2 linked regions of the Variovorax paradoxus genome follow. The protein of the gene in region 1 interacts with the protein of each later gene in a pairwise test. Links are inferred from orthologs where the notes say so. Each region holds a gene or a part of one and is shown in the gene's direction. Other genes may lie near its edges.

Region 1 (14,490 bases):
CTCCTCGAAGGGTCGGTAGCGCTGCTCGACCGGAAAGGTGCGGCCCGACACCATGATGGTCGGCGCCGGCCCCTTGGCCGAGGCAAAGTGCTGCGCAAAGCGCTCGGCGTCGATGGTGGCCGAGGTCACGATGACCTTCAGGTCGGGCCGGCGCGGAAGAATCTCGCGCAGGTAGCCCAGCAGGAAGTCGATGTTCAGCGAGCGCTCGTGCGCCTCGTCGATGATCAGCGTGTCGTAGGCCTTGAGCAGCGGATCGGTCTGCGTCTCGGCCAGCAGGATGCCGTCGGTCATGAGCTTGACCGAGGCGTCGCGGCTCAGCCGGTCCTGGAAGCGCACCTTGAAGCCGACCACGTCGCCCAGCGGCGTTTTCAATTCTTCGGCGATGCGCTTGGCCACCGAGCTTGCGGCAATGCGCCGCGGCTGCGTATGCCCGATGAGCCGGCCCTTGCCCGGCGGCGCATTGAGCTTGCCGCGGCCGAGCGCGAGCGCGATCTTCGGCAGCTGGGTGGTCTTGCCCGAGCCCGTTTCGCCGCAGACGATCACCACCTGGTGCGCCTCGATGGCGGCCATGATTTCGTCGCGCCGGCCGGAGACGGGGAGCGATTCGGGAAAGTCGATGCGCAAGGGAGCGGAAGGTGTCGTGGTCGTCAAGGGAAAAGCTGTTCGGGAAGGCGCGGCAGGCAAACCGTCGATTATCGACGCGCCGCACTGTTGGTGCCAACGGCGCCGGCAACAACCGCAACATCGGCCTGCGCAGGCCGCCGCCCCGAGATCACGATGGCCCGACCCGCACGAATCGTCCCTCAAGAATGCACAATCACGCCCCATGTCCACCGTTTTCAACTTCACCTTCGTGCCCTGGTTCCGCTCGGTCGCGCCCTACATCCACACGCACCGTGGCAAGACTTTCGTGGTCGCGCTGGCGGGTGAGGCGATCGCGGCGGGCAAGCTGCAGAACATTGCGCAAGACCTGGCGCTGATCCAGAGCATGGGCGTCAAGATCGTGCTGGTGCACGGCTTCCGCCCGCAGGTCAACGAGCAGCTCGCCGCCAAGGGGCACGAGGCGCGCTATTCGCACGGCATCCGCATCACCGACGAGGTGGCGCTCGATTCGGCCCAGGAAGCCGCCGGCCAGCTGCGCTACGAGATCGAAGCGGCCTTCAGCCAGGGCCTGCCGAACACGCCGATGGCCGGTTCGACGGTGCGCGTGATTTCGGGCAACTTCATCACGGCGCGGCCCATCGGCGTGGTCGACGGCGTGGACTTCAAGCATTCGGGCCTGGTGCGCAAGGTCGATGCGGTGGGCATCCGCCGCACGCTCGATTTCGGTGCCATGGTGCTGATGTCGCCGTTCGGCTTCTCGCCCACCGGCGAGGCCTTCAACCTGACGATGGAAGAAGTCGCCACCAGCGTGGCCATTTCGATCCAGGCCGACAAGCTGATCTTCCTGACGGAAATTCCGGGCATCCGCATCGACAGCGAGCTGCCCGAGAGCGAAGACAACCCCATCGATACCGAGCTGCCGCTCGCCGCGGCCGAGAAGCTGCTGGCGTCGCTGCCGGCGCCGCAGCGGCCGACCGACACGGCCTTTTACCTGCAGCACTGCGTCAAAGCCTGCAAGGGCGGCGTGGAGCGCAACCACATCCTGCCGTTTGCTCTGGACGGCGCGCTGCTGCTCGAGGTGTATGTGCACGACGGCGTCGGCACCATGGTGATCGACGAGAAGCTCGAAAGCCTGCGTGAAGCCACGGTCGACGACATCGGCGGCATCCTGCAGCTGATCGAGCCGTTCGAGCGCGACGGCACGCTGGTGAAGCGCGACCGCACCGAAATCGAGCGCGACGTGGGCCACTACACGGTCATCGAGCATGACGGCGTGATCTTCGGCTGCGCGGCGCTCTACCCCTACCCCGAGGCAAAGACCGCCGAGATGGCCGCGCTGACCGTCTCGCCCCAGTCGCAATCGCAAGGCGACGGCGAGCGCATCCTCAAGCGCATCGAGCACCGCGCCAAGGCGATGGGGCTCGAAAGCATCTTCGTGCTCACCACGCGCACCATGCACTGGTTCCTCAAGCGCGGCTTCCAGCAGGTCAACCCCGACTGGCTGCCCGAAGCCCGCAAGCGCAAGTACAACTGGGACCGCAAGAGCCAGGTGCTGGTCAAGAAAATCTGAACCCCTGACCCTATAAGGAAGCCCGCCGCCATGACGCTCGCCACCGCCCTGCTGTTCTCCATCGTGGCGCTGGCCGCCATCGCCACGCCCGGGCCAACCGTGCTGCTGGCACTGAGCAACGGCTCGCGACGCGGCGTGCGCGGTGCGCTGCCGGGCATCCTGGGGGCCGTGCTGTCCGACTTCGTGCTGGTCGGCGCGGTGGCGCTGGGCCTGGGCGCGCTGCTGGCCGCCTCGGAGTTCTGGTTCTCCATGCTCAAGTGGGTGGGCGCCGTGTACCTCGCCTGGCTGGGCATTCGCATGCTGCGCTCCAAGGGCGGCAGCTTCGACGCGCCGCGCGCCGATGCTGGCGAGCCCGTTGCGGGCATGCCCAAGGAAGGCCGCAAGGTTTTTCTCAAGTCGTTCCTGGTCGCGGTGACCAACCCCAAGGGCTACCTGTTCTGCTCGGCGCTGATGCCGCAGTTCATCGACCCGGCGGCCGCCCAAGGCATGCAGTACGCCATCATCTCCGTGCTGTTCGCGTCGCTCGATGCAGCCGTCATGCTGGTCTATGCCTTCGTCGGCGCGCGGGCAATGCGACTGCTGACAGCCGCCGCCGCCCGCTGGATCGACCGCACCTGCGGCGCGATGCTGCTGGCGCTGGCCGGCTCGCTGGCGTTCTACCGGCGCAGCGGGACCTGAGCGGCCGGCGACCTGTCGCCGATAATCGCTCTCCATGAATCCCCTGCTTTCCAAGCTTCAGCCCTACCCCTTCGAGCGGCTGCGGCTCTTGTTCGAGGGCGTCACGCCCAACCCCGATTTCGCGCCCGTCAGCCTGGGCATCGGCGAGCCCAAGCACGCCACGCCCGAGTTCATCAAGGAGGCGCTGGCGGCCAGCATGGCCACGCTGGCGGCCTACCCCGCCACGGCCGGCAACCTGAAGCTGCGCACCGCTTTTACCGATTGGCTGCAGCGCCGCTACGCACTGCGACTGGATCCGGCCACGCAGGTGCTGCCGGTCAACGGCTCGCGCGAGGCGCTGTTCTCATTGGCGCAAACGGTGGTCGACGCCAGCAAATCCCCCGCGCCGATCGTGGTTTCGCCCAATCCGTTCTATCAAATCTACGAAGGCGCGGCCCTGCTCTCGGGCGCCGAGCCGTACTACGTGCCGAGCGTGCCGTCGCGCAATTTCGCGGTCGACTGGGACAGCGTGCCAAAGGCCGTCTGGGAACGCACGCAACTGGTGTTCGTCTGCTCGCCCGGCAACCCGACCGGCGCCGTGATGGCGCAGGACGAATGGAAGAAACTCTTTGCGTTGTCCGATCGCTTCGGTTTCGTGATTGCGGCCGACGAGTGCTACAGCGAGATCTACTTCCGCGAGGAGCCTCCGCTCAGCGGGCTGGAAGCCGCCGCCAAGCTGGGCCGAAGCGACTTCAGGAACCTGATTGCGCTCACCTCGCTGTCCAAGCGCAGCAATGTGCCGGGCCTGCGCAGCGGTTTCGTGGCGGGCGACGCCGCCATCATCAAGAGCTTTCTGCTCTACCGCACCTACCACGGCAGCGCCATGAGCGGCACCGTGGCCGCCGCCAGCATCGCGGCCTGGGGCGATGAAACCCACGTGATCGAGAACCGCGCCAAGTACCGCGCCAAGTTCGCCGCCGTGACGCCCCTGCTCGAACCGGTGCTCGACGTGCGCCTGCCCGATGCCAGCTTCTACCTCTGGGCGGGGGTGCCCGAAGTGTGGGCTGGCGACGACGAATCCTTCGCCCGCGCGCTCTACGCTCAATACAATGTTACGGTTTTGCCGGGGAGCTATCTGGCGCGCGACACGGCGCACAGCCCCAACCCCGGCCGCGGACGGATTCGCATGGCGCTGGTGGCCGAAACGGCCGAATGCGTGGAAGCCGCCGAACGCATCGTCCGCTTCGTCCGATCCGGCGCAAAAGGCCAGCGCTGAACCGCTGCTTTTCCGGCCCCTATTTTTTACCCGAGACTCTCTCCATGACCCAGCAACTGCAACAGATCATCGACGCCGCGTGGGAAGACCGCGCCAATGTCTCGCCCACCGCCGCCTCGGCCGAAGTGCGCGACGCCGTCGAGCATGTGATTTCCGAACTCAACAACGGCAAGCTGCGCGTTGCCACGCGCGAAAGCGTCGGCAAGTGGACGGTGCACCAGTGGATCAAGAAGGCCGTGCTGCTGTCGTTCCGCCTGAAGGACAACGAGCAGATCCAGGCCGGCTCGCTGGGCTTCTATGACAAGGTGCCGACCAAGTTCTCGCACCTGTCGGCCGGCGAGCTGAAGGAATCGGGCGTTCGCATCGTGCCCCCGGCCGTCGCACGCCGCGGCAGCTACATCGCCAAGGGCGCGATCCTCATGCCCTCCTACGTGAACATCGGCGCCTATGTGGGCGAAGGCACCATGGTCGACACCTGGGCCACCGTGGGTTCGTGCGCGCAGATCGGCGCCAACGTGCACCTCTCGGGCGGCGTCGGCATCGGCGGCGTGCTCGAGCCGCTGCAGGCCGGCCCGACCATCATCGAAGACAACTGCTTCATCGGCGCCCGCTCGGAAGTGGTCGAAGGCGTGGTGATCGAGGAAAACTCCGTGCTCGGCATGGGCGTGTACATCGGCCAGAGCACCCCGATCTTCAACCGCGACACCGGAGAGACCTTGTTCGGCCGCGTGCCGTCCGGCAGTGTCGTCATCAGCGGCAACCTGCCCAAGAAGACCAAGTCGGGCCAGGACTACAGCACCTACGCGGCGATCATCGTCAAGACGGTCGATGCGCAAACGCGCTCCAAGACCAGCCTGAACGACCTGCTGCGCGACTGATCGACAGGCCCCTGCCTTTGTCCCGTTAGAAAACAACAGCACCCGAGGAGAGAGACCGATGAACATGATGGAGCGAATTCTTCGTTTGATGGCCGAGCGCAAGGCCTCCGACATCTACCTCTCGGCCCACTCCCCGGTGCTGATCCGCATGAACGGCACCTGCGTGCCGATCAACGCGCAGGTGCTTCCCGCCACCGCGCCGCTCGCGCTGCTGGCCGAAGTGGTGCCCGAAGCCCGCATCCAGGAACTGGAAAGAACGGGCGAACTCAACATGGCCGTGATGCTCGAGGGCGCCGGCAACTACCGCATCAGCGCCATGCGCCAGCGCGGCAGCTATGCGGTGGTGGTGCGGCACATCGCCTCGACCATTCCGAGCTTTGCCGACCTGAACCTGCCCGACATTCTCAAGACGCTGATCATGGAGAAGCGCGGCCTGATCCTGATGGTCGGCGCCACCGGCGCGGGCAAGACCACCACGCTGGCTTCGATGCTCGACTACCGCAACGAGCACGCCACGGGCCACATCCTCACGGTGGAAGAACCCATCGAGTTCACCTACACCAACAAGAAGTCGCTGGTGAACCAGCGCGACGTGGGCAGCGACACCGAGTCGCTGCAGGTTGCGCTCAAGAACGCGCTGCGCCAGGCGCCCGACGTGATCCAGATCGGCGAAATCCGCGACCGCGAAACCATGACCGCGGCCATTGCCTATGCGCAATCGGGCCACCTGTGCGTCGCCACGCTGCATGCCAACAACAGCTACCGCGCGCTCAACCGCATCCTGAGCTTCTTCCCGGTCGAGGTGCGCCCCACGCTGCTGGGCGACCTGGGCTCGGCCCTGCGCGCCGTCGTGTCGCAGCGGCTGCTGCGCACGCCCACCGGCGGCCGCGTGCCGGCGCTCGAGGTCATGCTCAACACGGCCCTGGTGGCCGAGCTGATCGAAAAAGGCGATTTCTCCGCGGTCAAGGAAGCCATGGAGCAGTCGATGGCCGAAGGCTCGCAGACCTTCGAGGAAGACATTGCCCGGCTCATCACCGAAGAGCGCGTGACGCGCGAAGAAGGCTTGGCCCAGTCCGACTCGCCGACCAACCTGATGTGGCGGCTGCAAAACCGCGCCGCGCCCAAGCCGAAGGTGGACGACCGCCACCTGACGGACCAGGTCGACGAGCCCACCTTCACCGACATCACGCTCGACGTGAAGTTCTGACCGACCCAGCCCCCTGGCTTTTTATCTGATGTCCCGTACGCTCCAGCTCGCCGAACAACTCATCTCGCGCCCCTCCGTCACTCCCGAGGACGCGGGTTGCCAGCAGATCATCGGCGAACGGCTGGCGCCACTGGGCTTCACGCTCGAAACCATCGAGAGCGGTCCGGACGACTTTCGTGTGACCAACCTGTGGGCGGTGCGCCGCCCCGCAGGCGCCGCGGCAACCAAGACGCTGGTGTTTGCAGGCCACACCGACGTGGTGCCCACCGGCCCGATCGAGCAATGGACCAGCCATCCGTTCACGCCCACGCACCGGGGCGGCAAGCTCTACGGCCGCGGCGCGTGCGACATGAAGGCCTCGGTTGCCGCCTTCGTGGTGTCGATCGAAGAGTTCCTCAAGGCCACGCCCGACCCGAAGCTCACGCTCGCGCTGCTGCTCACCAGCGATGAAGAAGGCCCGGGTGTCGACGGCACCGTCATCGTCTGCAACGCACTGGCCGCGCGCGGCGAAGTCATCGACTATTGCATCGTCGGCGAGCCCACCGCCGTCCAGCGCTGCGGCGACATGATCAAGAACGGCCGCCGCGGCACCATGAGCGGCAAGCTCACGGTCAACGGCGTGCAAGGGCACATCGCCTATCCGCACCTCGCCAACAACCCCGTGCACTCGGTGGCGCCTGCGCTGGCCGAACTCGTGACCATCAACGCGGCCGGCGGCTGGGACGCGGGCAGTGCCTGGTTCCAGCCGACCAGCTGGCAGATCAGCAATTTTCACTCGGGCACCGGCGCGAGCAACGTGATTCCGGGTAGCGCGGTCATCGATTTCAACTTCCGCTTCTCAACCGAATCGACGCCCGAGTCATTGCAAAAGCGCGTGCATGCGGTGCTCGATGCACACGGCGTCGACTACTCGCTGGCCTGGACCATCGGCGGCCTGCCCTTTCTCACGACACCGGGCGAACTGGTGGCGTCGGTGCAGGCGGCCATTGCCGATGAAACCGGCATCGCCACCGAGCTCTCGACCAGCGGCGGCACCAGCGACGCGCGCTTCATCGCCAAGATCTGCAAGCAGGTGGTCGAGCTCGGCCCGGTCAACGCCAGCATCCACAAGATCGACGAACACATCGACGTGGCCGAGATCGAGACGCTGAAGAACATCTACAAGCGCACGCTGGAGCGGCTCGAAGCGTCGCTGGCCCGATGAGCGCCGCGCCGGGCCGCCCCAAGCAAGCTCGCACCGCAGCGCGAAGCGCGGAGGTTATTCAATGAGCACGGTCATCGAACTGATCGAAGCCGGCGCCAAGCGGCTGGAAGAAGCCGGCGTCGCGTTCGGCCACGGCACCGCCAACGCGTTCGACGAAGCGGCATGGCTCGTGCTGTGGCGCCTGAAGCTGCCGCTCGACGACATCGATGCGGCGGCCGATACACCCGTTTCGCCGGCCGACGCCGACAAGGTCGCAGCACTGCTGGACGAGCGCATCGCCACCCGCAAGCCTGCGGCGTATCTCACCAAGGAAGCCTGGCTGCAGGGCGTGCCGTTCTACGTGGACGAGCGCGCCATCGTGCCGCGCAGTTTCATCGCCGAGCTGATTGCCGACGGCAGCATCGACTACTGGCTCGGCGAGCACACGCAGCGCGTGCTCGACCTGTGCACCGGCAATGGCAGCCTCGCCGTGCTCGCGGCCATGACCTATCCGGACATCACGGTGGATGCCGCCGATCTGTCGACCCCGGCGCTCGAGGTGGCCGCGATCAACGTCACCCGGCACCAGCTGGACGCCCGCGTCAGGCTCATCGAATCCGACGGCCTGGCCAACCTGCCCGGCCCCTACGACCTGGTGCTGTGCAACCCGCCCTACGTGAACAGCGCGAGCATGGCCGCGCTGCCCGCCGAATACCTCGCCGAGCCCGAACTGGCGCTGGCCGGCGGCGCCGACGGCATGGACTTCGTCCGCCGGTTATTCGCCGATGCGCCTTCCCGCATGAGCGAGCAGGCGGTGCTGGTGCTTGAAATCGGCAATGAGCGCGACCACTTCGAGGCCGCCTTCCCGCAGCTCGAAGTCGTGTGGCTGGAAACCTCCGCAGGCGAAGACCAGGTCTTGCTCGTGACCCGAACCGCACTGCTCGCGGGCGCCGGCGCGCGTTAGCTGCGACCGCCCAGTCCTTTCTCCCCTTCCGCCGCTTTCTCGCAGCCAAGGCTGCGGCGCTCCTTTTATCGGGGCGGCGTCCCCATTTGCCCCTTCGCGCCAAGCCGCCACGGGCCGGGCGGGATAATCGCCCCTACGGTTCCTATTTCATGATTACTCTCAAAAACGTCATTCTTCGCCGCAGCGCCAAGGTTCTGCTCGACGGCGCCACCGTCACCATCAACCCCGGGGAAAAGGTCGGCCTCGTGGGCCGCAACGGCGCCGGCAAGTCGACCCTGTTCGCGCTCTTCAACGGCTCGCTGCACGAAGACGGCGGCGACTTCTACGTGCCCAAGCAATGGCGCATGGCGCAGGTGGCGCAGGACATGCCAGAAACCGAGGAATCGGCCACCGACTTCGTGGTCGGCGGCGACACCCGACTCGCCGAACTGCGCGCCACGCTCGCGGCCATCGAGGCTGCCTATGCCGAGAACCCCGATGACCCGGACATTGGCATGGAACTGGCCCACGCCTACACCGACCTGGCCGATGCCGGCGAGCACGACGCCGTGCCGCGAGCACAGGCGCTGGTCCTCGGCCTCGGCTTCAAGTCGCACGAGCTCGACGAGCCGGTCAACAGCTTCTCGGGCGGCTGGCGCATGCGCCTGCAGCTGGCCCGCGCGCTGATGTGCCCGAGCGACCTGCTGCTGCTCGACGAACCCACCAACCACCTGGACCTGGACGCGCTCGTCTGGCTCGAAGCCTGGCTGCAGAAGTACGCCGGCACCATGATCGTCATCAGCCACGACCGCGAGTTTCTCGACGCCGTGACCGACGTGACGCTGCACATCGCCAACGCCCAGCTCACGCGCTACGGCGGCAACTACAGCAAGTTCGAAGACATGCGCGCCCTGCAGATGGAGCAGCAGCAGGTCGCGTTCTCCAAGCAGCAGGACAAGATCGCCCACCTGCAGAAGTTCATCGACCGCTTCAAGGCCAAGGCCAGCAAGGCCAAGCAGGCGCAAAGCCGGGTCAAGGCGCTGGAGCGCATGGAACGGGTCGCGCCGCTGCTGGCCGAGGCCGACTTCACCTTCGAGTTCAAGGAGCCGGGCAACATCCCGAACCCGATGCTCTCGATCGGCAACGCGAGCTTCGGCTACGAGATCGAGAACGAAGAACCCAAGACCATCCTGCGCGGCGTGAGCCGCTCGGTGCTGGCGGGCCAACGCATCGGCATCCTGGGCGCCAACGGCCAGGGCAAGTCGACGCTGGTGAAGACCATCGCGCGCGAAATGGGCGCGCTGGCCGGCGAAGTCACGGAGGGCAAGGGCCTCAACATCGGCTACTTCGCGCAGCAGGAACTCGACGTTCTGCGACCGCAGGACAACCCGCTCGAACACATGGTGCGCATGGCGCGCGAGCTGGGCAGCAACGTCAAGGAAGCGACCGGCGAGCAGGCGCTGCGCGGCTTCCTCGGCAGCTTCAACTTCAGCGGCGACATGGTGAAGCAGCCCGTGGGCACCATGAGCGGCGGCGAAAAAGCCCGCCTCGTGCTCGCGATGATGGTCTGGCAGCGGCCCAACCTGCTGCTGCTCGACGAGCCCACCAACCACCTGGACCTTGCCACGCGCGAGGCCCTGGCCGTGGCGCTCAATGAATTCGAAGGCACGCTGATGCTCGTGAGCCACGACCGTGCGCTGCTGCGCTCGGTGTGCGACGAGTTCTGGCTCGTCGGCCGCGGCGTGGTCGCCGACTTCGACGGCGACCTCGACGACTACCAGCGCTACCTGCTCGACGAAGCCAAGCGGCTGCGCGAAGAAGCCAAGATCGCCGTGCGCGAGGCGGCCAACGCAGCCGCGCCTGTTGCAGTTGCAGCCGTGCCTGCGCCCGCCCCTGCGTCCAGCGAACCCGCGACCGCGAACAAGAACCCGCAGCAGCGCAAGCAGGATGCCCAGGGCCGCCAGCAACGCAGCGACCAGGCCAAGCCGATCAAGCGCGAGATCGCGCAAATCGACGAACGCCTGGCCGCGGCCGGCACCGAACGCACCGCGCTCGAGGCACGCCTGGCCCAGCCCCTTCCGCCCGCCGAGATTGCCGATGCGGGCAAGCGGCTGAAAGCCCTCAACGATGAAATCGGCCGCCTCGAAGAGCGCTGGCTGGCCCTGTCGGACCAGCTCGAGGCCTTGGCGGCCTGAACCCGCAAAGGAGACATGCCGCATGCCGTCCGCCATCGAACTGGCCCGGGGTGACGAAAAGCTGATTGCGGCGGTCCACCGCAGCCGCCGGCTGATCGGACGCAAGGCGCTGATGGCCGCGGCCGCCAGTGCCATTCCGCTTCCCGGCATCGACTGGGCGGCCGATGCGGCCCTGCTCTCGCGGCTGGTGCCGCAGATCAGCGCCGAGTTCGGCCTTTCGGTCACGCAGGTGGAAAAGCTCGCGCCGCACCAGCGCGAGCGCATCCAGAAGGCAGCCACCACGGTCGGCGCGTTGCTGGTCGGCCGGCTCGTGACGCGCGATTTGCTGATCAGGCTCGCCCGGCACGCCGGCGTGAAGCTCACGGCCAAGCAGGCGGCCAAGTACGTGCCGATTGCCGGGCAGATCGTTTCCGCCGCGCTCGGCTATGCAGCCTTGCGCGCCTTGGGCGAACAGCACATCAAGGACTGCGTGCGCGTCAGCGCGACCCTCGCCTTATTGCCTCCCGAACCGCCCGCGCCCGCCTGAACGCGCAGTCGTCGAACAGCGCAATGCTCACGCAGGCGGCGGTCACCAGGCCGGAAATCGCCAAGCCGCCCAGGCCATAGTCGCGCAGGCGAAATCCGTAGAACAGCGCAGCGGCCGACAGCAGCGCCAAGAGCGCGCAGAGCGCGCGGTCGACCCACAGGCCTCCAATCGGCTTTTGCGTCGGCGTTGCGGCCTTCGGCGCCAGCACCAGCTTGCGTGGTTTCATGGCAAATACTCCCTTTCAACTATTCTAAAGTCCAAGTTGAATATTCGCCTGCGCTTAAATCTGCGCCCATGGAGACTATTGCAGCGCGTGCACTGGCAGCACGCAAATACGCCAAGATGACCCAGAAGCAGGCGGAAGCCGCTTCGGGCGTCAAGCAGTCGAACATTTCCAAGATTGAACGCGGCGACACCGGCCGATCGATGGGCCTGCTCGCCCTGGCACGCGCTTATCGCGTCGACCCCAACTGGCTCGACACCGGCGACGGCCCGGCTCCGTGGGACAAGGTGCAGGTACGCCCGGCGCGCGACAACGCCAACGAACCTCCTGGCCCCTACCGGGTCACGCGCACGCCGCCGTCGAGCCCTTCGTTCAGCCCGGGCACGCCCGGCACGGTACCGCTCATTGCCTGGACGCAGGCTGCATCCTGGAACAGCGCCGCGCGGGAAGCGATTCAGGCCGAGCGGTGGATTCCGTGCGTGGCGCATCACAGCGCCGGCAACACCTACGCGCTGCGCGTGCGCGGCGACAGCATGACCGCGCCGAGCGGGCACATGAAGAGCTATCCCGCGGAATCGATCATCTTCGTCGACACGCTGCAAACAACGCCCGCCGATGGCGAACGCGTCATCGCCAGGCTCGAGGCGAGCAACGAGGTCACGTTCAAGGTCTTCAAGGAAGAAGACGGCCGCCGCTGGCTGCTGCCGTTGAACCCCAAGCACGAGCCCATCCGCATGGCATTCACCGTGCTTGGCACCGTCGTCGGCAAGTGGGAAGACGAGGATTGAGGGATCCAGTTTCAAGTCAGGTTGCATGCAGGTTCACAAGACATAGTCAAGGCTCTTTCTCCCTGTGGCCTGCACCCTCTCTGATCCTCCCTCCTCCAGCAGGTCACTTTCCAGCCCGCCCTAGCGCGGGCTGTTTTTTTGCTCCGATGCACCCGTCTCGCGCCATGCCGAAACACGCTAGCTGCTAGCGCGTTTTTGCACTCGCCGCGTGCTCGAATTTTGCGCAAGATACGGCGCTATGCAAACAGGACGCACCGCGATCGCCAGCACCATGGACAAGGACTGGCTTTGTTTTCACCCCGCGCCATCGAAGCCGCGCTTCACTCCGCCGCCGGGTGCGGTGGACGCGCACTGCCACGTCTTCGGTCCCGCTGCCGCGTTCCCTTATGCGCCGGAACGCAAATACACGCCGTGCGACGCGTCGAAGGAACAGCTGTTCGCGCTGCGCGATCTGCTGGGCTTCGAGCGCAACGTGATCGTGCAGGCGACCTGCCACGGCAACGACAACCGCGCCCTGCTCGACGCCATTGCGCATGCCGACGGGCGCGCGCGCGGCGTGGCCTCGGTCGCGCCGGGCGTGAGCGACGCCGAACTTCGCCTCTTGCACGAAGCCGGCGTGCGCGGCGTGCGCTTCAACTTTCTCAAGCGGCTGGCCGACTTCACGCCGCGCGAGGTGCTGATGAACATCGCCGAGCGCATTGCGCCGCTGGGCTGGCACGTGGTCGTGTATTTCGAAGCGCAGGACCTGCCCGAACTGTGGGACTTCTTCACCCGCTTGCCGACCACCGTGGTGGTCGACCACATGGGCCGGCCCGACGTGCGCCAGCCGGTCGACGGACCGCAGTTCGAGCGCTTCGTGCGGCTGTTGCGCGAGCATTCGAATGTCTGGTCGAAGGTGAGCTGCCCCGAGCGCCTGTCGCTCTCCGGTCCGCCCGCTTACGACGACGTCGTTCCTTTCGCGCGCCGCCTGGTCGAGGAGTTTCCGGACCGCGTGCTGTGGGGCAGCGACTGGCCGCATCCCAACCTCAAGACGCACATGCCCGACGACGGCACGCTGGTCGACATGATTCCCCGCATCGCGCCGACGGAAGAACTTCAGCGCAAGTTGCTGGTGGACAACCCGATGCGGCTGTACTGGGCATAGCGTCCGAGGTGCCTAAGGCGCGGGCAGCCCCTAGACTCCGCTCCATGGATCTCAAGCAGCTGGAGTACTTCGTTCACGTCGCCGAGCTGGGGAGCTTCACCCGGGCTTCGATCGTGATCGACGTCGCACAGCCCGCGCTCAGCCGGCAGGTGCGCCAGCTCGAAGTGGAGCTGAGACAAAACCTTCTGACACGCAACGGCCGCGGCGTGACTCTCACCGACGCAGGCAAGCTGCTGCTGGACCACGCCAGGGGCATCCTGCATCAGATCGAACGCGCCAAGGAAGACCTCGGCCTGTTGCGCGGTGCGCTGGCCGGCCGCGTTGCGGTCGGGTTGCCGCCCAGCATCGCGAAGCGCATCGCCGTGCCTTTGACCCGCGCCTTCCGCCAGCAGCTTCCCGATGCCAGCCTGTCGATCACCGAAGCGCTTTCAAGCGCTCTGCAGGAATCGGTGACCGCCGGCCGCATCGACCTGGCGCTGCTCTACAACCCGGCACCTTCCGCGGACATCGACAGCGTCGTCATCCTGGAAGAAGACCTGTACCTGGTCGGGCCGGCGCAGCCCGGCGGCAAGACCGGCGAAGCGGTTTCGTTGCGCGACGTGGCTTCGGCGCCGCTCGTGATCCCGACAAAGCCCAATTCGATTCGCATGCTGGTCGAAGCGGAGATGGCGAACATCGGATGCCGGCCCTCCATCTCGATGGAGATCGACGGGGTTGCAGCCATCCTCGACCTGGTGATCGAAGGCATGGGACTGGCTGTGCTGTCTTCGAACGCCATTCTTACCGCGCCCCGTCCGGAGGCTTTTGCCATCCGCCGGATCGAGAGCCCGCCGCTGCGCAGCCGGCTCGCCCTTGCGCTGAGCTCTCAACGGCCGACCACCCTCACCCAGCAAGCCGTGCTCACGCTGATCCGCGAGGTGGTGACCCAGACGATGAGCAACCCACCGTCGCCCGCCAGGCCCGGCACCACCTGACGGCCGGCCGGACGCTCACTGCTTCGGAATGCCGGCCAGGCGAATCACCTCGGACCAGCGCTGGATCTCGTCCCGCAGAAGGTCCGCCTGCTGCTGCGCGGTGCTCCCCTGCGCCTCGACGCCGAGCTGGCGCAGCCGCTCCTTGACCTCCGGCGCGGCGAGTGCTGCGTTGGCCTCCTTGTTGAGCCGGGCAATGACAGCGGGCGGCGTCTTCGCCGGCACCGCAAGCGCATTCCAGGACGCCACCCTGAAGTTGGGCGTGCCGCTTTCCGCGACGGTCGGCGTGTCGGGCAGCGCGAACGACCGCTTCGCGCCCATGACCG
Region 2 (14,942 bases), 840 kb from region 1 along the record:
GAAATCAATGTCCCGCAGGCCGGCCGCAACTACGGCTGGCCGGTGATTACCTATGGTGAGAACTATGGCGGCGGCAAGATCGGCGACGGCATCACGGCCAAGGAGGGCATGGAGCAGCCGCTGCACTATTGGGTGCCGTCGATTGCCCCGTCGGGCATGGCCTTTCTGAGCAGCGACCGCTATGGCGCGGGGTGGAAGGGCAATCTGTTCGTTGGATCGCTCAAGTTCGGCTATCTCGACCGTATCGAGTTGAAGGACGGCAAGGTTGTCGCCGAGCACAAGCTGCTGGCCGACGGCAGGGCACGCATTCGCGATGTGAAGCAGGGCCCCGACGGTTGGCTGTACGTGCTGACCGACGAATCCGAGGGCAAGCTGCTGCGCCTGCGGCCGAACTGAGTTCGCTCTTCAGCCGGGGCAGCCCGGCAGAGGTAGCGTGGGCAGCATGCGGCGCCAGAGCCGCATCCACTCGGGCCAGTCATGGCCGCCTTCGGTCGTGAACACACGGTCTGCGGGCAGCGCCGCCGCCAGCAGCCGATGGCTGAAGGCAAAGCGGTCGTCGAGGCCGTAGCCCAGGTAGAGCGGCGGGCGCGCACCGAAGGTGGCGGTGGTGCCGACATAACCGCGCAGCCATTGCCACAGCTGGGTCTCGTTCGGCGTTCGCAAGTCGCTGCCAGGCGGGTCGCCCAGCGGCCCGGTCCAGCGGGCCAGGCCTCCCGCATTGGCGATGTCCAGGCTGAGCGCGCGTTCTCCGAGATAGGGCGCGATGGCGACGAGGCCGGCCAACTCGCCGGGGCGGGTTTGCGCATAGAGCAGCCCGCCGAAACCCCCGACCGAGATGCCGGCGATCCAGATCGACTTGTAGCCCCTGCTGCGTGCCGGCGCCATCACGTCCGCGCTCAGGCGGTCGAGGATGGTCTTGTCGTTGTAGTAACCCAGGTGCGCATCGACCCGCATCACGTCCACCGCGAGCCTGTTGTCGTTCAGTGCCGTGATGAAACCCTCGCGCGTGAATTCGTCCGGGTGCGAATGCGCGCCGGGCAGCAGCACCAGCAGCGTGTCGGCGTTCGATGTGCAGGTGCTCTTTTCGAGCGTGCTTTCCAGCGGTGCCTTGGCCGTGCGCAGGCCGCCGCAGCCGGCGACCAGAAGCGCCGCGCACAGGCTCAGGGCCGGGAAATGGCGCCCGGCCGGCGGGTGCCGCGTCGAAAAGATCCGCATCCGCCGGAGTCTAGATGCACGGCTTTTCGGTGGTACGGTCTAGCTCAATCAATTTTCATCTGAAAGAATCAGTTCATGCTGCTCGACGCCTCGCAATCCCAACTCGTGCTGGTCGACTACCAGGCGCGGCTGATGCCTGCGATCTTCGAGGCCGATGCCGTGGCGCAGAACGCCGTGCGCCTGGGCAAGATGGCGCGCCTGTTCGAAGTGCCGGTCTGGGGCACCGAGCACAACCCGTCGAAGCTCGGCGAGACCGTGCCCGACATTCGTGCGCTGTACAAGCGAACCTTGCCCAAGATGCATTTCAGCGGCATGGAGGAAGGCCTTGGCGAGTGGCTGCGCGTGCCGCCCAAGGCACCGCAGGGCAACGCCCGCAGCCTGCCGAAGCACCTGCAGAAGCCCGCCGCCGCGGCCGAAGAGCGCAACACCATCGTGATTGCCGGCTGCGAGGCGCACGTGTGCCTGCTGCAGACCGCACTCGATCTCCTGGAAGACGAATTCGAGGTGTGGGTGGTGACCGACGCCTGCAGCTCCCGCGCCGAGCGCAACCGCGACGCTGCCTTCGACCGGCTGGCCGGCGCCGGCGCCGAGCTGGTGACCACCGAGATGGTCGGCTTCGAATGGCTGCGCACGGCCGAGCACCCCGCGTTCGACGAGTTGCTGAAGATCGTTCGATAGGGTATTGCAACCAGGCCCCTGGGCGAGGCCGGAGCCGGACTGACGCGGGCGAAACCTGATTGTCCGGCCCGTCAGCTTGCTGCAAAATCGATCTCCATAATTATGAATTCAGTTTTGGGCGGCGCTGATCGCCGGGGCTGATTTCCATAACAAGGAGACATCGCAGATGAGCCGCTATGAAGAGTTCTATCGCCAATCGGTCGATGCGCCCGAGGCATTCTGGGCCGAGCAGGCCCGGCTGATCGATTGGCAGACGCCGCCGGCTCAAGTGCTGGATGCCAGCCGGCCGCCATTTGCCCGCTGGTTCGTGGATGGCACCACCAATCTGTGCCACAACGCCGTGGACCGGCATCTGGCCGCGCGCGGCGATCAAGCGGCGCTGATCTTTGTCTCGACCGAAACCGGCACTGAAAAAACCTACAGCTTCCGCGAACTCCATGCCGAGGTACAGCGCACCGCGGCCAGTCTGATCGAGCTGGGCGTCGGGAAGGGCGACCGCGTGCTCATCTATATGCCGATGATTCCGGAGGCCGCATTCGCGATGCTGGCCTGCGCGCGGATCGGCGCGATCCATTGCGTGGTCTTCGGCGGTTTTGCGAGCGGCTCGCTGGCCACGCGCATCGAGGATGCCGAGCCCAAGGTGGTGGTGAGCGCCGATGCCGGCTCGCGCGGCGGCAAGGTCATTGCGTACAAGCCCTTGCTCGACGAGGCCATCCGGCTTTCGAAGCACAAGCCGCCGGCGGTGCTCCTGACCGACCGCGGCCTGGCGCCGATGGCGCTGACCGCGGGCCGCGACCACCTGGCTGCCGAGTTGAGCCGGAAGCACCTCGACACCGAAGTGCCTTGCGCCTGGCTGGCCGCGACCGACATCAGCTACACCATCTACACGAGCGGCACCACCGGCAAGCCCAAGGGCGTGCAGCGCGATGTAGGCGGCTATGCGGTGGCGCTGGCCGCCAGCATGCAGCACATCTTCGGCGGACGGCCCGGCGAAACCTATTTCTCGACCAGCGACATCGGCTGGGTGGTGGGCCACAGCTACATCGTCTACGGGCCGCTGATTGCCGGCATGGCCACCCTGATGTATGAGGGCCTGCCCACGCAAGGCCTCGACAAGCAGCCCGACGGCGGTATCTGGTGGCGCCTGGTCGAGAAGTACAAGGTGACGGTGATGTTCAGCGCACCCACGGCCGTGCGCGTGCTCAAGAAGCAGGATCCGGCGCTGCTCAGGAAATACGACCTGTCGAGCCTGCGCGCGCTGTTCCTGGCGGGCGAGCCGCTCGACGAGCCCACCGCGCGCTGGATCGGCGAGGGGCTGGGCGTGCCGATCATCGACAACTACTGGCAGACCGAATCGGGCTGGCCGATCATCACCATTGCCAATGGCGTCGAGAGCAAGCCCAGCAAATTCGGCAGCCCCGGCGTGCCGATGTACGGCTTTCGCGTGAAGATCCTGCACGAAGCCACGGGCGAGGAGCTGACAGGCGCCAACGAGAAGGGCGTGGTCGTGATCGAGGGCCCGACGCCGCCGGGCTTCATGCAAACGGTGTGGAAGGACGATGCGCGCTTCGTCGATACCTACTGGAAGACCGTGCCCGGCAAGATGGTCTATTCGACCTTCGACTGGGGTATTCGCGACGAGGACGGCTACTTCTACATCCTCGGCCGTACCGACGATGTCATCAACGTGGCGGGCCACCGCCTCGGTACGCGCGAGATCGAAGAATGCATCTCAGGCCACGCCGGCGTGGCCGAGGTGGCGGTCGTCGGCGTGGCGGATGCGCTCAAGGGCCAGGTCGCAATGGCCTTCGTCGTGCCCAGGGACGGCGGGGCAGTCATCGACGCCGATATGGCGCTGAAGCTGGAGGGCGAGATCATGAAAGTCGTGGCCGACCAGCTCGGCGCACTGGCGCGGCCGGTGCGCGTTCGCTTCGTGAACGGGCTGCCCAAGACCCGCAGCGGCAAGTTGCTGCGACGCGCCATCCAGGCCGTGTGCGAGCAGCGGGATCCGGGCGACCTGACCACCCTCGACGACCCCGCCACGCTGCAGCAGATCAAACAGTTACTTTCTTCCGCCTGAATGAGCAAGGGGCAATCTTGCGATGTGGCGCCGAGCCGTCATATGTTCGACGTGGCACAATGCCAAGGTACTCAGGCCCTTCCCCAGCCACAGTCGCATCCGCCAACCGGTTCAGCCGTGTCGCGGAAGGTTTTCTTAACCAGCTAGTGCTTCCTTCAGGGAAGCGAAGGTCAGCGGAACATGAGCGATTCTTCTACGCCCTCGGCGTACACCGCCTATCAGGGCAACACCTACCTCTTCGGCGGCAATGCGCCCTATGTCGAGGAGATGTACGAAAACTACCTTGCCAACCCGGGCAGCGTGCCTGACAACTGGCGCTCGTATTTCGATGCGCTGCAGAACGTCCCCGCGGTCGACGGCTCCAACACCCGTGACGTGCCGCACCAGCCCGTCATCAACGCCTTTGCCGAACGCGCCAAACAGGGCACGACCAAGGTGGTTCAGGCCAGCGGCGCCGATTCCGAGCTCGGCCGCAAGCGCACCGCCGTCCAGCAGCTGATTGCCGCCTACCGCAACGTCGGCGCCCGCTGGGCCGACCTCGACCCCCTGAAGCGCGCCGAGCGCCCGGCCATTCCGGAACTCGAGCCCTCGTTCTACGGCTTCACCGATGCCGATCTCGAGACGGTGTTCAACACCAGCAACACCTTCTTCGGCAAGGAGACCATGTCGCTGCGCGACCTGCTCAATGCCTTGCGTGAAACGTACTGCGGCACCATCGGCGTCGAGTACATGTACACCACCGACCAGAACCACAAGCGCTGGTGGCAGCAGAAGATCGAAAGCGCGCGCACCAACCCGCAGCTGACGGCCGAACAGAAAAAGCACGTGCTGAACCGCCTCACCGCGGCCGAAGGCCTCGAGCGCTTCCTGCACACCAAGTACGTCGGCCAGAAGCGCTTCTCGCTCGAAGGCGGCGAGAGCTTCATCGTCTCGATGGACGAACTCATCAACCAGGCCGGCATCAAGGGCGTGCAGGAAATCGTGATCGGCATGGCCCACCGCGGCCGCCTGAACGTGCTGGTCAACTCGCTGGGCAAGTTGCCGGCCGACCTGTTCGCCGAGTTCGACCACACCGCCCCCGAAGACCTGCCGAGCGGCGACGTCAAGTACCACCAGGGCTTCAGCTCGGACGTGACCACCCCCGGCGGCCCGGTGCACCTGAGCCTGGCGTTCAACCCCTCGCACCTCGAAATTGTGAACCCCGTGGTCGAAGGCTCCGTGCGCTCGCGCATGGACCGCCGCGCCGACCCGCAGGGCAAGCAGGTGCTGCCCGTGCTCGTGCACGGCGACGCGGCCTTCGCAGGCCAGGGCGTCGTCATGGAAACGCTGGCGCTGGCCGAAACGCGCGGCTACTTCACGGGCGGCACGGTTCACATCGTCATCAACAACCAGATCGGTTTCACCACCAGCGACCCGCGCGACAGCCGCTCGACGCTGTACTGCTCGGACATCGTCAAGATGATCGAAGCACCGGTGCTGCACGTGAACGGCGACGACCCCGAAGCCGTGGTGCTCGCCACCCAGCTCGCCCTTGAATTCCGCATGGAGTTCCAGAAAGACGTGGTGGTCGACATCGTCTGCTTCCGCAAGCTGGGCCATAACGAGCAGGACACCCCTTCGCTCACCCAGCCGCTGATGTACAAGAAGATCGCCCAGCACCCCGGCACGCGCAAGCTGTACGCGGACAAGCTGGCGACGCAGGGTCTCGGCGACACGCTCGGCGACGACATGGTCAAGGCGCAGCGCGCCGCCTTCGACGAAGGCAAGAACACCATCGACCCGGTGCTCACCAACTTCAAGAGCAAGTACGCGGTCGACTGGAGCCCCTACCTCAACAAGAAGTGGACCGACGCCGGCGACACCGCCATTCCGTCCAGCGAGTGGAAGCGCCTGGCCGAGAAGATCACCACGGTGCCGGCCGGCTTCACGGTGCACCCGCTCGTGAAGAAGGTGCTGGACGACCGCGCCGCCATGGGCCGCGGCGACGTGAACGTCGACTGGGGCATGGGCGAGCACATGGCCTTTGCCTCGCTGGTGGCCAGCGGCTATCCGGTCCGCCTGTCGGGCGAAGACTCGGGCCGTGGCACGTTCACGCACCGCCACGCCGTGCTGCACGACCAGAACCGCGAGAAGTTCGACACCGGCACCTTCACGCCGCTGCAGAACGTGGCTGAAAACCAGGCGCCGTTCGTCGTCATCGACTCCATCCTGTCGGAAGAAGCCGTGCTCGCGTTCGAATACGGCTACGCCTCGAACGACCCGAACACGCTCGTCATCTGGGAAGCCCAGTTCGGCGACTTCGTGAACGGTGCGCAAGTGGTGATCGACCAGTTCATCGCTTCGGGCGAAGTGAAGTGGGGCCGCGTCAACGGCCTGACCATGATGCTGCCGCACGGCTACGAGGGCCAAGGCCCCGAGCACAGCTCGGCACGCCTGGAGCGCTTCATGCAGCTGAGCGCCGACGCCAACATGCAAGTGGTGCAGCCGACCACCGCCAGCCAGATCTTCCACGTGCTGCGTCGCCAGATGGTGCGCAACCTGCGCAAGCCGCTGATCATCCTCACGCCGAAGTCGCTGCTGCGCAACAAGGATGCGACCTCGCCGCTGTCCGAGTTCACCAAGGGCAGCTTCCAGACGGTCATTCCGGACAGCAAGGGTCTGAAGGCCGAGAAGGTCAAGCGACTGGTCGCCTGCTCGGGCAAGGTCTACTACGACCTGTTCAAGAAGCGCGAGGAGCGTGGCGACGAAGACGTGGCCATCATCCGCGTCGAGCAGCTCTATCCGTTCCCGCACAAGGCGTTTGCCGCCGAGGTCAAGAAGTACCCCAACCTCGTCGACGTGGTCTGGTGTCAGGACGAACCGCAGAACCAGGGCGCCTGGTTCTTCGTGCAGCACTACATCCACGAAAACATGCAGGAAGGCCAGAAGCTCGGCTACTCCGGCCGCGCCGCTTCGGCGTCGCCGGCGGTGGGCTACTCGCACCTGCACCAGGAACAGCAGAAGGCGCTCGTCGATGGCGCGTTTGGCAAGCTCAAGGGCTTCGTGCTGACCAAGTAATCAAAAGCCTCTTTTCACACGAACACCCTCAAGAACAAAACGGAGCACACTCCAAATGTCTATCGTAGAAGTCAAAGTCCCCCAGCTTTCCGAATCCGTGGCCGAAGCCACCATGCTCACCTGGAAGAAGAAAGCCGGCGAAGCCGTCGCCGTCGATGAAATCCTGATCGAGATCGAAACCGACAAGGTCGTGCTGGAAGTGCCGGCGCCCTCGGCCGGCGTGCTGGCCGAAATCGTGCAGCCCGATGGCGCCACCGTGGTGGCCGAGCAGCTGATCGCCAGGATCGACACCGAAGGCAAGGGCGCGGCCGCCGCACCTGCAGCAGCATCCGCTGCCGCCCCGGCGGCCGCCGCAGCACCTGCACCGGCCGCTGCTGCTGCCGCCACCGGCGGTTCGAAGTCGGACGTCGCCATGCCCGCCGCCGCCAAGCTGCTGGCCGACAACAACCTCAAGACCGGCGACGTGGCCGGCACCGGCAAGGACGGCCGCGTCACCAAGGGCGACGTGCTCGGCGCCGTGGCCTCGGGTGCCAAGCCCGCGCCCACCGTGGCCGCCCCGGCTGCCAAGCCTGCACTGCCGCAAGTCGCCGCGCCCGCCCGCGCGGCCGACCTGGGTGAACGCCCCGAGCAGCGCGTGCCGATGAGCCGCCTGCGCGCCCGCATTGCCGAGCGCCTGTTGCAATCGCAATCGACCAACGCCATCCTGACGACGTTCAACGAAGTGAACATGGCGCCCGTCATGGAACTGCGCAAGCGCTTCCAGGACAGCTTCACCAAGGAACACGGCGTGAAGCTCGGCTTCATGAGCTTCTTCGTGAAGGCCGCGGTGCATGCGCTGAAGAAGTACCCGGTGATCAACGCCTCGGTCGACGGCAACGACATCCTGTACCACGGCTATTTCGACATCGGCATTGCCGTCGGTTCGCCGCGCGGCCTGGTGGTGCCCATCCTGCGCAACGCCGACCAGATGAGCTTTGCCGACATCGAGAAGAAGATCGCCGAATACGGCAAGAAGGCGCAAGACGGCAAGCTGGGCATCGAAGAGATGACCGGCGGCACGTTCTCCATCTCGAACGGCGGCACCTTCGGCTCGATGCTCTCGACCCCGATCATCAACCCGCCCCAGTCCGCGATTCTCGGCGTGCACGCCACCAAGGACCGCGCCGTGGTCGAGAACGGCCAGATCGTCGTCCGCCCGATGAACTATCTCGCCATGAGCTACGACCACCGCATCATCGACGGCCGCGAAGCCGTGCTGGGCCTGGTCGCCATGAAGGAAGCGCTGGAAGATCCGTCGCGCCTCCTGTTCGACATCTGAGGAGACTGATCAGATGGCAAACAAACAATTCGACGTCATCGTCATCGGCGGCGGCCCCGGCGGCTACATCGCCGCCATTCGCGCCGCGCAACTCGGCTTCAACGTCGCCTGTATCGACGAGTGGAAGAACGGCAAGGGCGGCCCCGCACCGGGCGGCACCTGCACCAACGTGGGCTGCATTCCGTCGAAGGCGCTGCTGCAATCGTCGGAGCACTTCGAGCAGGCCGGCCACCACTTTGCCGACCACGGCATCAAGGTGGAGGGCCTTGGCCTGGACATCGACAAGATGCTGGCCCGCAAGGACCAGGTCGTGAAGCAGAACAACGACGGCATCCTGTACCTGTTCAAGAAGAACAAGATCAGCTTCTTCCATGGCCGCGGTTCGTTCGTGAAGACTGACGAAACCGGCTATGAGATCAAGGTGGCGGGTGCTGCCGAAGAATCGATCAGCGGCAAGCACATCATCCTGGCCACGGGCTCCAATGCCCGCGCATTGCCCGGCACGCCGTTCGACGAAGAAAACATCCTCTCGAACGACGGCGCACTGCGTATCGGCGCAGTGCCCAAGAAGCTGGGCCTGATCGGCTCGGGCGTCATCGGCCTCGAGATGGGCTCGGTGTGGCGCCGCCTGGGCGCTGAAGTCACGGTGCTCGAAGCGCTGCCGACCTTCCTCGGCGCGGTCGACGAGCAGATCGCCAAGGAGGCCAAGAAGGCCTTCGACAAGCAGAAGCTCAAGATCGAACTCGGCGTCAAGGTCGGCGAGATCAAGTCGTCGAAGAAGGGCGTGAGCGTTGCCTGGACCAATGCCAAGGGCGAAGCCCAGACGCTCGAAGTCGACAAGCTGATCGTCTCGATCGGCCGCGTGCCCAACACCATCGGCCTGAACGCCGAAGCCGTGGGTCTCAAGCTCGACGAGCGCGGCGCCATTGCCGTGGACGACGACTGCAAGACCAGCCTGCCCAACGTGTGGGCCATCGGCGACGTGGTGCGCGGCCCGATGCTCGCGCACAAGGCCGAGGAAGAGGGCGTTGCCGTGGCGGAGCGCATTGCGGGCCAGCACGGCCACGTCAACTTCAACACCGTGCCGTGGGTGATCTACACCAGCCCCGAGATCGCGTGGGTTGGCCAGACCGAGCAGCAGCTCAAGGCCGCGGGCCGTGCCTACAAGGCCGGCACCTTCCCGTTCCTCGCGAACGGCCGCGCACGCGCGCTGGGCGACACGACCGGCATGGTCAAGTTCCTGGCCGATGCAACGACGGACGAAATTCTCGGCGTGCATATCGTCGGCCCGCAGGCCAGCGAACTGATCTCCGAAGCCGTGGTGGCCATGGAGTTCAAGGCCAGCGCCGAAGACATCGCGCGCATCTGCCATGCGCACCCGTCGCTGTCGGAAGCCACCAAGGAAGCGGCACTTGCCGTGGACAAGCGCACGCTGAACTTCTGACCCATTGACCAGCGTCAAAGAGGCCTACGAGGCGGAACTCGCGGTGCGCGGGTTCCAGAGCGATCCCGCGCAACTGCGCGCCGTCGAGGCGCTGGACCGTTGCGCGCGCGAGTGGGCCGACTACAAGGCCCAGCGCTCCAACGCGCTGAAGAAGTTCATCAACCGGCCGGAGCTCCCGCGCGGCGTCTACATGTATGGCGGCGTCGGGCGGGGCAAGAGCTTCCTGATGGACCTGTTCTTCAACGCCGTGCCGCTGCGGCGCAAGACGCGTCTGCACTTTCACGAGTTCATGCGCGAGGTGCACCGCGAACTGCGCGAGCTGCAGGGCACGGTCAACCCGCTCGATGAGCTGGGGTTGCGGATATCGAAGCGGTACAAGCTGATCTGCTTCGACGAGTTTCACGTGGCGGACATCACCGACGCGATGATTCTTCATCGCCTGCTGGTGTCGCTGTTCGAGAACGGCGTGGGCTTTGTCACCACCTCCAATTTCAAGCCCGACGACCTGTATCCCGGCGGGCTGCATCGCGACCGCATCCTGCCCGCGATCGCGCTGCTGAACGAGAAGCTCGAAGTGCTGAGCGTGGACAACGGCACCGACTACCGGCGCCGCACGCTCGAGCAATTGCGGATGTATCTCACGCCGAACGATGCGGGCGCAGAGAAAGAATTGCGCAAGGCGTTCGACAAGCTGGCCGAGACGGCCGACGAAAACCCGATCCTGCACATCGAGCAGCGCGAGATCCGCGCCAGGCGCAAGGCGGGCGGCGTGGTCTGGTTCGACTTCAAGACGCTGTGCGGCGGGCCCCGCTCGCAAAACGACTATCTTGAAATCGCCAGCCAGTTTCACACCGTGCTGCTGTCCGACGTGCCGCACATGCCGGTTCGCATGGCTTCCGAAGCACGCCGTTTCACGTGGCTGGTCGATGTCTTGTACGACCGCCGCGTCAAGCTCATCATGTCGGCTGAGGTGCCGCCGGAGGCGTTGTACACCGAGGGACCGCTCGCCCATGAGTTTCCGCGAACGGTTTCCAGGTTGACCGAAATGCAATCGAGCGAATTCCTCTCCCTGGAGCGCCGGATCGTCGACACTCGCCTGACATGAAAAATATCGTTTTCGCCGTGCTGATGACCTTGGGCAGCCTGCCGCTGTGGGCGCAGTCCAATGCGGCCGCGGGCACGGCCGACTTCGAAGCCGAACGCAGCCGGCTGGCGGCCGAGCGCGCCGCCATCGACGCGCGCTTCGAGAAGGAGCGCGCGGCCTGCTACCAGAAGTTCGCGGTCGAAGATTGCCTGCGCGACAGCCGCAGGCGTCGCCGCACCGAAACCGACCACATCAAGCGCCAGGAAACGGCCATCAACGACATCGAGCGCCAGCGGCGCGGCGCGGCCGAACTCGAGAAGCTCGATCAGAAGGCCGCCACGCAGCGTCCGCAAGATGCGCCCGAGAAGCAGGACGAGTCCCGCCAGGCCCAGAAGGACCGCGAGCAGCGCGCGGCCGACCATGCGGCGAGCCGTGCCGCCACCGCGGCCGAGGCGGACGCGCGCCGGCGCGAGCTCGAAGCCAAGCAGAGAGCACACGCCGAAGACCAGGCCAAGGCCGCCCAGCGGCGCGCCGAGGCACCCGCGGCCGTCGAACGCTTCGAGAGCAAGCAGCAAAAGGCGGCGGAGCACAGGGCCAGCCGCGAACGGCAGAACGCCGACCGTACCAAGCCGCGCGGGGCGCCTTTGCCGCCTCCGCCGCCGGCATCCCCGGCTTCGTCGCCCACTCGTTGAGCGGATGAGGCCGAGGGCCGGCGGCGCTCAGGCTTCCGCGGGAAGCGCCTCGAGCTTCAGTACCGCGATGGAGATGTTGTCGCCCGTGCCGCGGGCGCGGCGGCGCGCCTCGCTCACGAGGAGTTCCACGGCATCGCGCGGCTGCTCCCCATACAGCACGCTCGCCAGTTCCTCCGGGCTGAAGTAGTGCCAGAGCCCGTCGCTGCAGGCCATCAGCAGGTCGCCGGGCTGCATTGCCGGAATGTAGTGGGGCTCGATCGGCGGTGGGGTCGTTGTCATGCCGAGGCAGCCCAGGAGGATGTTCCCCTTGGGGTGGACATTGGCCTGGGCCTCGCTGATTTCGCCGCGGTCGACGAGCACCTGCACATAGGAGTGGTCGCGCGTGCGCGTGACGAGTTCGCCGTCCTGGAAGTGATAGATGCGGGAGTCGCCCGCGTGAATCCACGCGCAGTCGCCCTTGGGGTTCATCAGAAAGGCGGCCAGCGTGCTGTGCGGCTCCTGCTCGCTCGACAGGGCCGTGAGCTTGATGACCGTGTGCGCATCTTCCAGCAGCTGCCGCAGCACTGCCGTGGAACTGTCGCGATCGGGGTGGTAGCGGGTGAAGAGCTGGCGCGCCGTCATCAGCACCTGGTCGGACGCCTTGCGCCCGCCGCTGCGCCCGCCCATGCCGTCGGCAATGACGCCCAGCATGCAGCCCGGCACGCGCGGATGGCTCATCATCAGCACCTGGTCCTGCTGGTAGGGGCGGTCTCCCTTGTGGAGGCCGGTGGCGGCGGCAAGTCGAAAGCCTAGGGTCATGAGCGCAATGCGCCAACGGCGCGCTTTCTGTCTTCTCGTGAATTCGTGTCAGGACGTATTATCGAGTGAACACGAGAGCGCGCGGAATATGCACGCATCGCCAACGTTGGACTCCAATCTCCACTCCCTTTCCCGCCAATTGATCGAGTTGCGCATCGAACATGCCGACCTTGATGCCACCATCGACCGCTTGGCCGAGGCTTTGCCGCAAGACGAACTCCTGCTGCGGCGCCTGAAGAAGCGCCGCCTCGGGCTGCGCGACCAGATCGTGCGGCTCGAAAACATGCTCGATCCGAGAGAACCCGCGTGACCGACACACTCGAGGACAAGGTGCGCGACGCCTTCGCGCACGGAGGCGTGCTTTCCCGCGCCGCCGAGCAGTTTCGCGAACGCTCGGGGCAAACCGAAATGGCGCTGGCCGTGGCGCGCACCATCGAAGACGGCGGCGTGCTGGTGGTCGAGGCCGGCACCGGCGTCGGCAAGACCTTCTCGTATCTCGTGCCCGCGTTGCTGAGCGGCGAACGCGTGCTGCTGTCGACCGCCACCAAGACCCTGCAGGACCAGCTGTTCGGCCGCGACCTGCCGCGCCTGGTCGAAGCGCTCGAGCTGCCGGTGCGGACGGCGCTGCTCAAGGGCCGCGCAAGCTATCTGTGCCTGCACCGGCTCGACCTGGCGCGCCACGATGCATCGCTGCCCGAACGCGGCAGCCTGCGGAGGCTCGCCAAGATCGAGCAATGGTCCAAGGCCACGCGAACCGGCGACCTGGCCGAGCTGCCGGGGCTGGACGAGCGCTCGCCGCTCATTCCGCTGATCACTTCCACGCGCGAGAACTGCCTGGGTGCGCAGTGCCCGCAGTTCAAGCCCTGCCACGTCAACCTGGCGCGGCGCGAGGCGCTGGCGGCCGACGTGGTGGTGATCAACCATCATCTGTTCTTCGCGGATCTCGCGGTCCGCGAGACCGGCATGGCGGAACTGCTGCCGACCGTGAGCGTGGTGGTGTTCGACGAGGCGCATCAGCTCAATGAAACCGGCGTGCAGTTTCTGGGTGCGCAACTCGGCAGCGGCCAGGCGCTCGATTTCGCACGCGATCTGCTCGGCGCGGGCCTGCAGCATGCGCGCGGGCTGGTCGACTGGCAGCAACTGGTGGCGGCCGTCGAGCGCGCGGCGCGCGAGTTGCGCCTGGCGGTCGGCAAGCAGTGGCCCGGTACCAAGCTGCGCTGGGTCGGGCCTTCGCCGGAAGGAATCGATCCTGGTCTCTGGCAGGGCGCACTTGACGACTTGCAGCATGCATTCGAGCTGGCGGCCGAGGGGCTCGATACCGTCAGCGAGATATCGCCCGATTTCGTGCGCCTGTACGAGCGCGCGCAGCAACTCGCGAAGCGCGCGGCGCGTTTTGCCTTGCCTTGCGAGGTCGAATCCGTGCGCTGGGTCGACGTGGGCACCCAACTGCGCCTGATCGAGTCGCCGCTCGACATCGCCGAGGCCATGCGCAAGCGCGTGCTCAAGATCGACCGCGGTGATCGCGATCTCGATGCCTATGGCGAAGAAAGAGAAGACAGCCGCCCGGCGCCGGAAGACAGCGGCCGCGCCTGGGTCTTCACTTCCGCCACGCTGGGCGACGAGCCCACGCTGCGCTGGTTCACCGAGCCGTGCGGCCTCGGCGATGCCGAGGTGCTGCGGGTGCAGAGCCCTTTCGACTATGCCGCACAGGCCGGGCTCTACGTGCCGCGTGCCTTTCCGAAGCCCAACGATGCGTCTCACAGCCAGCGGGTTGCGCAACTGGCCGCGCGGGGCGCCAGCGAGCTTGGTGGCCGCACGCTGGTGCTGACGACCACGCTGCGTGCCTTGCGCGCCATCGGCGACGAGATGAAGCAGCAGTTCGAGCGACTCGAGGCCGACGTTCGGCCCGAGGTGCTGGTGCAGGGCGAACTGCCCAAGCGCGTGCTCATGGACCGCTTCCGCGAAGGCGCGGGTGCCGGGCGCGCCGGTTGCGTGCTGGTGGCATCCGCATCGTTCTGGGAAGGCTTCGACGCCCCGGGCGACGCATTGCAGCTGGTGGTGATCGACAAGCTGCCGTTCCCGCCGCCGAACGATCCGCTGGTCGAAGCGCGCTCGCAGCGGCTGGAAGCCCAGGGGCGCAGTTCGTTCAGCGACTATTCGCTGCCCGAGGCGGCCGTGGCCTTGAAGCAGGGGGCAGGGCGGCTGATTCGCCGCGAAACGGATTGCGGGGTGCTTGCGATCTGCGACACCCGCCTGGTGGCCATGGGCTACGGCCGGCGGCTGCTGGCCGCGCTGCCGCCGATGCGGCGGCTGGAGAGCGAAGCGGATTTCGAAGCCGCCATCGGCGATCTGAAGAATTCGCTGTCGGCCTGAAAAGGCAGGCGAAGAAAAAGCCCCGAAGGGCTTTGTTCTCTGACTGGATTACCAGACCTTCCACCAAGGATCGTCCTTGCCCTTGAAGCCGCGCGCCAGGTACTCGCTTTGCGGGTAGTTGGCGGTCAGCACGCGCTGCGCGTCGTCGCGCAGGTCCTTCATGCCGAGCGCGTCGTAGGAGCGAACGATGATGTACAGCGCTT

What was found.
Region 2: the proteins of QFZ42_RS12445 (region 1) and QFZ42_RS08385 interact in binary tests that used the Escherichia coli proteins (3 or more experiments, as listed by UniProt). The link is inferred for Variovorax paradoxus from one-to-one orthologs.

Annotation. Positions count from the first base shown.
Region 1 is NZ_JAUSXG010000001.1:2,648,389-2,662,878, forward strand. Bases 8,056-10,999 are described here. They hold QFZ42_RS12445 (ABC-F family ATP-binding cassette domain-containing protein), read left to right. Parts: upstream 8,056-8,487; coding sequence 8,488-10,512; downstream 10,513-10,999. Other genes in these bases: prmB (50S ribosomal protein L3 N(5)-glutamine methyltransferase), read left to right, coding at 8,056-8,338; QFZ42_RS12450 (hypothetical protein), read left to right, coding at 10,535-10,999; QFZ42_RS12455 (hypothetical protein), read right to left, coding at 10,989-10,999. Also shown: ATP-dependent RNA helicase HrpA, read right to left, coding at 1-570; argA (amino-acid N-acetyltransferase), read left to right, coding at 827-2,173; QFZ42_RS12415 (LysE family translocator), read left to right, coding at 2,204-2,851; dapC (succinyldiaminopimelate transaminase), read left to right, coding at 2,886-4,106; dapD (2,3,4,5-tetrahydropyridine-2,6-dicarboxylate N-succinyltransferase), read left to right, coding at 4,151-4,984; QFZ42_RS12430 (PilT/PilU family type 4a pilus ATPase), read left to right, coding at 5,043-6,191; dapE (succinyl-diaminopimelate desuccinylase), read left to right, coding at 6,220-7,395; more of prmB, read left to right, coding at 7,457-8,055; more of QFZ42_RS12450, read left to right, coding at 11,000-11,038; more of QFZ42_RS12455, read right to left, coding at 11,000-11,264; QFZ42_RS12460 (helix-turn-helix domain-containing protein), read left to right, coding at 11,333-12,049; QFZ42_RS12465 (amidohydrolase family protein), read left to right, coding at 12,321-13,193; QFZ42_RS12470 (LysR substrate-binding domain-containing protein), read left to right, coding at 13,238-14,167; QFZ42_RS12475 (tripartite tricarboxylate transporter substrate binding protein), read right to left, coding at 14,183-14,490. UniProt on the Escherichia coli protein: Genetic data indicate it may be involved in ribosome assembly or function.
Region 2 is NZ_JAUSXG010000001.1:1,808,332-1,823,273, forward strand. What follows is about bases 3,835-7,230. They hold QFZ42_RS08385 (2-oxoglutarate dehydrogenase E1 component), read left to right. Parts: upstream 3,835-4,153; coding sequence 4,154-7,030; downstream 7,031-7,230. Other genes in these bases: QFZ42_RS08380 (propionate--CoA ligase), read left to right, coding at 3,835-3,973; odhB (2-oxoglutarate dehydrogenase complex dihydrolipoyllysine-residue succinyltransferase), read left to right, coding at 7,086-7,230. Also shown: QFZ42_RS08365 (PQQ-dependent sugar dehydrogenase), read left to right, coding at 1-396; QFZ42_RS08370 (alpha/beta fold hydrolase), read right to left, coding at 406-1,215; QFZ42_RS08375 (isochorismatase family protein), read left to right, coding at 1,291-1,893; more of QFZ42_RS08380, read left to right, coding at 2,021-3,834; more of odhB, read left to right, coding at 7,231-8,348; lpdA (dihydrolipoyl dehydrogenase), read left to right, coding at 8,362-9,792; cell division protein ZapE, read left to right, coding at 9,797-10,897; QFZ42_RS08405 (hypothetical protein), read left to right, coding at 10,894-11,568; QFZ42_RS08410 (PP2C family protein-serine/threonine phosphatase), read right to left, coding at 11,596-12,366; QFZ42_RS08415 (DUF465 domain-containing protein), read left to right, coding at 12,473-12,676; QFZ42_RS08420 (ATP-dependent DNA helicase), read left to right, coding at 12,673-14,739; QFZ42_RS08425 (outer membrane protein assembly factor BamD), read right to left, coding at 14,788-14,942. UniProt on the Escherichia coli protein: E1 component of the 2-oxoglutarate dehydrogenase (OGDH) complex which catalyzes the decarboxylation of 2-oxoglutarate, the first step in the conversion of 2-oxoglutarate to succinyl-CoA and CO(2).